3 regions of the Vibrio azureus genome follow, and region 1 is predicted to be linked to each of the others. Evidence: predicted binding sites of a transcription regulator. Region 1 holds the regulator's gene; each other region holds the start of a gene.
What was found. The regulator PurR, encoded in region 1, represses purine synthesis genes. The targets are predictions, from matches to a motif close to TNANGNAAACGTTTNCNTNA.
Positions count from the first base shown of each region.

Region 2: the regulator PurR is predicted to act here: its motif matches at 1,206-1,225, upstream of glyA (serine hydroxymethyltransferase).
Region 3: the regulator PurR is predicted to act here: its motif matches at 1,174-1,193, upstream of BS333_RS03180 (NCS2 family permease).

Region 1 covers NZ_CP018616.1:1,091,258-1,093,538, forward strand. Annotated here, with positions in the region: gene BS333_RS05125 (TfoX/Sxy family DNA transformation protein) at 1-127, opposite strand, end outside; cyclic di-GMP riboswitch class I at 239-328, opposite strand; gene purR (HTH-type transcriptional repressor PurR) at 766-1,776, opposite strand; gene torD (molecular chaperone TorD) at 2,207-2,281, opposite strand, start outside.
Region 2 covers NZ_CP018616.1:734,792-737,072, forward strand. Annotated here, with positions in the region: gene gmhB (D-glycero-beta-D-manno-heptose 1,7-bisphosphate 7-phosphatase) at 1-208, shown strand, start outside; gene BS333_RS03510 (YitT family protein) at 335-937, opposite strand; gene glyA (serine hydroxymethyltransferase) at 1,281-2,281, shown strand, end outside.
Region 3 covers NZ_CP018616.1:670,543-672,823, forward strand. Annotated here, with positions in the region: gene BS333_RS22480 (hypothetical protein) at 623-754, opposite strand; gene BS333_RS03180 (NCS2 family permease) at 1,215-2,281, shown strand, end outside.

The DNA of each region.
Region 1 (2,281 bases):
TGTTGACAATGAGTGCAAACATTGTTTCATCAGCAAACAGCCCAAAACCACCAAACATTGAACGTGACTTGATCTTTCCAAGTACTTCAAATAGCTTCATTGAATCTTTGAGTATCGGTTTATCCATGATCTGTTATCTCGGTGTAATTAATATTACGCCACCAAAAGTCAGGTCCGAGAGTTAAGCAATTACAAGCATGCAAGCTTATAAAAGATATTCGATTGCAGCCTGCTTGCCATCGGCAACCCCGCTACCTTCCACTTAAAAAGGTGGTTAAGGCCGGAAGCTTTGCGTCCCATTCTTTCAAATGGTTTGCCCTGTGCGTGACAATTTTGAGGATACTTTGTATCTTGAATTAACATCACAATGTAAATAAAGAAATGTGATACTGGTTCAGTTAATATGCTTATTTTTATGAGTGTATATGCTTATTTTAGGTTTGTTGTATAATGGGCAATTTATTTTCTCGGCGTATGATTTGTTGTGGAAGTCATTGATATTAATTGTTTTGTCTATATTAACCACTTTGCTTAGAAATAAAGAAAATATAACCGACGTGAATGTTTGGGTTTGCACATTAGCGCCTGATTGAAACAGTATCAGTGCCTGTTTGAAATATATACTCAAGCACATGAAGTTACTTGGACATAAAATGTTAACGGCTGAGTCAATTTTGATGGAGGCTATTTTAGCAAGCAAGCAAGCAAGCAAGATAGGGGGAGGTTGTACCCAAGCATCTTGAGAACACTTGGGTATAGGTGAAGCTATAGATTTTTCAGATTCTTGACGGTGCTCCGCACGACAATCTCTGGTTGCATTTCGAATACGCGTTTTTCGTGTTCTTTATCTTTGATGCGTTCCAAAAGAATTTCAAAGGCGTTTTTGCCTACTCGGCGTTTGGGTTGGTGAATGGTCGTTAGGGGTGGAGAGAAGTATTCCGCCAATTCAATATTGTCATAACCAATAATGGAAATGTCATCAGGTATTTTATAGCCGTTTTGTTGAAGGCGACTCATTAAGCCTAATGCCATAGTGTCATTGAAGCAGAAAACAGCCGTTGGTCGGTTCTTCATTGCTGTAATTTTATCCGCAGCTAAAACGGCGGTATCACATTCGAAGTTACCTTCAATCATCCATTCGCTGTTTACTGCTAGGTTAGCTTCCACCATGGCACGGTTGAAGCCTGCAATGCGCTCTTTACACGCCGCTTTATCAAAGTGACCACTTAGACAGGCAATATCAGTATGACCATTATCGATAAGGAATTTTGTCGCTATGTAGCCACCTTCTTCGGAGTTATCTATGATTTTATCAGCTTGTGAGCTTTCTGGGCCCCAATCCATAACAACTTTTGGAATGTCAGGGTGACGATCGAGCATTTCTTTTAGCTCTTCGGTCAAATCAGAACACATGACTAAAATCCCATCAACACGCTTTTCAGCAAGCATACGGATATAGTCGCGTTGCTTTTCATAGATGCCCCCAGTATTACAAAGAATCAAAGTGTATCCTTGGCGATAGCAATAACTTTCAACACCGTCAATGACTTCTGAGAAAAACAGGTTGGTTGATTGAGTGACAAGCATACCAATAGTACGTGTAGTGTTACACTTCAAACTACGAGCTACCGCACTTGGCGCATAGTTGAGAGACTCAACGGCTTTCATCACTTTCTCTTGGGTTGCTTCTGCAACGAAACGTGTTTTATTGATTACATGAGAAACTGTGGTCGTAGAAACGCCTGCTAAACGAGCTACGTCTTTGATTGTGGCCATAAATGAAATCCTGTATCGGGCTATCCATCTTCGAAAAACGTTCTAGCGATAAGCAATAATAGTCGTTGGCTATCTAAACCACAGAAAAGTAATGGAACTGCTCCCTCTCGTCTGCTTGTTTAGCGCTCTGTCTAGGATTGAGTCGCACCATCTATTGGTGACTGATTATCTGTTTGTTTTATAAAGAGTAAAGATTCGTTAGACGAATGGATAAAAACAAAAACCGCTTATTAGTCGCGGTTTACTTATACTTAATCGATTGCGCTCACATTTTAGACGTGTGTCAGTGCGCTGGCAATATTTTCAGCGATGAATTTGCATGGATTAAGTCATAATTTAATCTGCTTAACGTGATTTTGCTATCAAGTTAACGGTGAATGTGTGAACAAATAGGAGCTTAAATGAATAAGCTCCATAAAATAATTACTAATTATTCACCAATAAGGTAGGTGCTGTCTAGTTTACAGAATGAAATGAGTAATTGAGAAATACTGCTATAGAAGCC
Region 2 (2,281 bases), 360 kb from region 1:
TATCACTGCCCGTGATTTCTTGAAAATTGATATGGCTAAATCAGTGATGATTGGTGATAAAGCCGAAGATATGATGGCTGCTGAGGCCGCGGGAGTGGGTACTAAAATCTTGGTACGCACGGGTAAGCCAATTACCTCTCAAGGTGAACAGCTTGCCAGTGTGGTGCTGGACAGTATCGCGGACGTGCCGAACTATCTCGCTCAATGATATTTTTGAGACACTATACCCAGCACCTTGAATTGGCTGGGCATAAGTGTCTCTGACTCAAGCATCCTGAGGTCACTTGGGTATAGTTAGCTTTAAGCTGAACTGAACGCTTGTTACTTGCTTAACTCATACGCCATAAGTAACCGAATAGCGGTTAGGCTTATGGTTCATGGCCAGAACAAGGTTGAGGGCCAAGGCACCTAAAATTGATAATGCAATCGCTTCAGGTGTCACGAAGAAGCAAGAAGCAAACAAAATACAGGCATCGATAGTCATCTGAGTTTTGCCAACAGAGATTCCGAACTTGTCTTGAATGAAAAGGCATAACACATTGAAGCCGCCCAAACTTGAGCGGTGACGAAATAGAATCAACATCCCCAATCCCATTAATAAGCCACCCGCTAACGCACAGTAGACATTATTAATTGACTCTAAGGAGATCAGTAACGAGAAATGATCAGTCATTACCGATACTAATGCCCCTGATATCGCACTGTTGAACGCAAAACGACGACCAAACCTTTTCCACGCAAGTAGGTAAAAAGGGCAATTGACCAAAAAGTACAGCAAACCAAAGCTAAAAGGGGTAAATTGGCTGATAAGCAAAGCCAATCCAGTTGTTCCACCAGTGAGAAGATCTGCAGACTGGAGAAAAAAGACACCTTGAGCAACTAAAAAAGTGCCGGTTAAAATTGCTATCCAGTCTTCTTTGCGTGAATGTATTTCCATGTATTTTCTATCAGGGTCGGTAATAAATCGGGCGGGCATAGTAGTAAAAAGATGATCTTTTCGGTAGTAAAAGGGTAGAATTTACAGCATATCGCTGTAATTTTAGCTTTACACAGTGTAAAGCAAATAATTGACACAATCGTTTTTACTCGCGACCAGTCTTTGGTGATGATTTATTTTAAATGGCGCAATGAAAAAACTGCATGAGAAAATAGTAAATTTCTCTTTATGACCAAGATCAAATTATGTAGAATGCGCGCCATTAGAGTGACGAAAACGTTTGCGTTGGTCGTTATTTGGTTTTTTTGTAACTTTCAGTATTAATCTGAGTCAGGAGATACAGATGCTTAAGCGTGATATGAACATTGCAGATTACGATGCGGAACTGTTCGCAGCCATTCAGGAAGAGACTCTTCGTCAAGAAGAACATATTGAGCTCATCGCCTCTGAAAACTACACAAGCCCACGTGTGATGGAAGCACAAGGCTCTCAGCTAACGAATAAATACGCAGAGGGTTACCCAGGTAAGCGTTACTATGGTGGTTGTGAGTATGTAGATAAAGCGGAATCACTGGCTATTGATCGTGCATGCCAACTATTTGGTTGTGAATATGCTAACGTTCAACCTCACTCAGGTTCACAAGCTAACAGTGCAGTTTACATGGCGCTATTGAATCCAGGTGATACGGTTCTCGGTATGAGCCTTGCACATGGTGGTCACCTAACGCACGGTTCTCCAGTTAACTTTTCTGGTAAACATTACAACATCATTCCTTACGGTATCGATGAAGCGGGCCAAATTAACTACGACGAGATGGAGCAACTTGCTCTTGAACACAAACCTAAGATGATCATCGGTGGTTTTTCAGCATACTCGCAAATCGTAGACTGGAAAAAAATGCGTGAAATCGCGGATAAAGTTGGCGCTTACTTATTCGTCGATATGGCTCACGTTGCTGGTTTGATCGCAGCGGGAGAGTACCCAACACCAGTACCGCATGCACATGTTGTCACAACAACAACACATAAAACGCTAGCAGGCCCTCGTGGTGGTCTGATCCTGTCTAATGCAGGTGAAGATATGTACAAGAAGTTGAACTCAGCAGTATTCCCTGGTGGTCAAGGCGGTCCTCTAATGCACGTTATCGCTGGTAAAGCGGTTGCGTTCAAAGAAGCAATGGAACCTGAATTCAAAGCTTACCAAGCTCGCGTTGTAAAAAATGCCAAAGCAATGGTAGGTCAATTCCAAGAGCGTGGTTACAAGGTGGTGTCTAACGGTACTGAAAACCACTTATTCCTTGTTGACCTAATCGACAAAGATATTACGGGTAAAGACGCGGATGC
Region 3 (2,281 bases), 420 kb from region 1:
TGTGTTTTGCCAAATGCAATCCCTAGTCATTATGGGGATATCAGCATTAAATGCGGCGAATTTTACGCTTTAGATGACATCCAGCATACCATTAGTTGGTCTTGGCGAGTAGTCGTTGCTCTAAGCGAATAGCTTTGTCAAAAAGTGATTGTCAACTAAATGAGCTTAATGTCAATAATGGTAATTTATAGTGAAACAAGAAATGTCAATTAAGATCTGGTTGCATATGGCTTGTGTAGTTTTATTACAGCTATGAGGGTGGGGTTAGTCAGTTTTTGATTTATTTTTGTGATTTAAGTCACTTTATCTTGTAAATAAATTTCCTAATGTTATATTGATAACACACTTTATGATGATGAAATGATTAAAGTAACAAATGCTCAAAGGATGAGTCCGTTTATCGCCTCCAAGGAACCGAGAAATCAACCCAATTAACACAATGAATTGATTTAAAGGTGATGTTTATGAAAGGTTTACCAAGTGCAATGTTCTGGAATTACGATTCAATTTTTACCAGTAACTTTGCTTACCCAACAAGCTTTGGTTACTAATTGAAGTCAAAGCATGTGACTTGAACAGATTGTTCACCCCATAAATTGGAATTTCTAATCAGTTTCTACTGCTAGTCAGTTTCTGCTGAAATAATTCGCCGCCACTCATCGTTGAGTGGCGTTTTTTTATCTATCTTATTCTTAATACTGCTATCTTTTTCAACATTTCTATCTTTCCTCAATGCTCTAATTTTTATACTCATACTCTATTTCCATGTTGTCTGACGTAAGATTTTAGCTTGGTGAAGCGCCTGAAAAAGACGTTTCGTTGAGTTCAGCATCTGAGGTGATTTGGGGATATCCCCCCTTAATTATCTTGCTAAAGTCGTGATATTGCAGATGTTTAGAAAGAATAATAAGGCAGTTTATTAAAGCTCTCTTTTGTACAGGAACTGATAGCATAATAGGCTGTTTTGGGTTTGAAAGTTTAAAACATTGATTGTTTTTCACTCATGGGGCTATGTTGGTGTTTTTGTTATTAGTTGTTGTTAATTAAAGGGATTTTTATTTATATCTTTTCTTTTTTCTTGTTTGTCAATCTTATTTGAGGAAAAAATCTAGCTTAGATAAAAATTCTATCTGGAATTTGTGATTTGATAACTTTATAATTGCGGCCAATCGATTACGCAACCGTTTAATTTTTACCTTTTACAGGATTCGAACATGCTCGAAAGGCTTTTTAAACTTAGTGAGAATGGCACCAATGTGCGCACTGAGATCATCGCAGGTATTACTACCTTCCTAACTATGGCTTACATTATTTTTGTAAACCCAGCCATCCTTGCTGACACGGGTATGGATCGCGGTGCCGTTTTTGTTGCGACCTGTCTTGCTGCGGCTATTGGCTGTTTTATCATGGGGCTCGTCGCTAATTACCCAATTGCTCAAGCGCCGGGTATGGGGTTGAATGCTTTCTTTACCTATTCGGTTGTATTAGGCATGGGCTATACATGGCAAGTTGCATTGGCGGCTGTTTTTGTGTCTGGTGTCCTATTTATCTTTCTGAGTGTGTTCAAAATTCGTGAGTGGATCATTAATTCGATCCCACTTTCTTTGCGTACTGGTATCACAGCAGGTATCGGCCTATTTCTTGCCTTTATTGCTCTTAAAAATGCTGGCGTGGTTGTCGATAACCCAGCGACCCTAGTTTCAATGGGCAATATCACTTCACTGCAATCTGTCCTTGCTGCGCTGGGCTTTTTCTTGACGATTGCTTTAGTTCATCGCGGTGTGAAAGGGGCGGTGATGATCGCTATCCTAGCGGTGACGATTCTGGCGCTTATTTTTGGTGACGTACAGTGGGCTGGAGTGATGTCAATGCCGCCAAGCATTGCGCCAACTTTCATGCAATTAGACTTTTCTGGTCTCTTTGAAGTGGGGATGATTTCGGTTGTATTTGCTTTCTTATTCGTCGATTTATTTGATACTGCAGGTACGTTGGTTGGCGTCTCACAAAAAGCAGGCCTGACGGATGAGAAAGGCAATATTCCTCGTTTGAATAAAGCACTTCTTGCTGACTCAACGGCAACTTCTGTCGGTGCAGTACTAGGGACGTCAAACACCACTTCTTATATCGAAAGCGTTTCTGGTGTGGCTGCTGGTGGTCGAACGGGTCTTACTGCGGTTGTTGTTGGCGTTCTCTTCTTACTGGCGCTACTGTTTTCTCCTCTTGCGGGTATGATTCCAGCTTATGCGACATCAGGTGCATTATTCTACGTTGCTATTTTGAT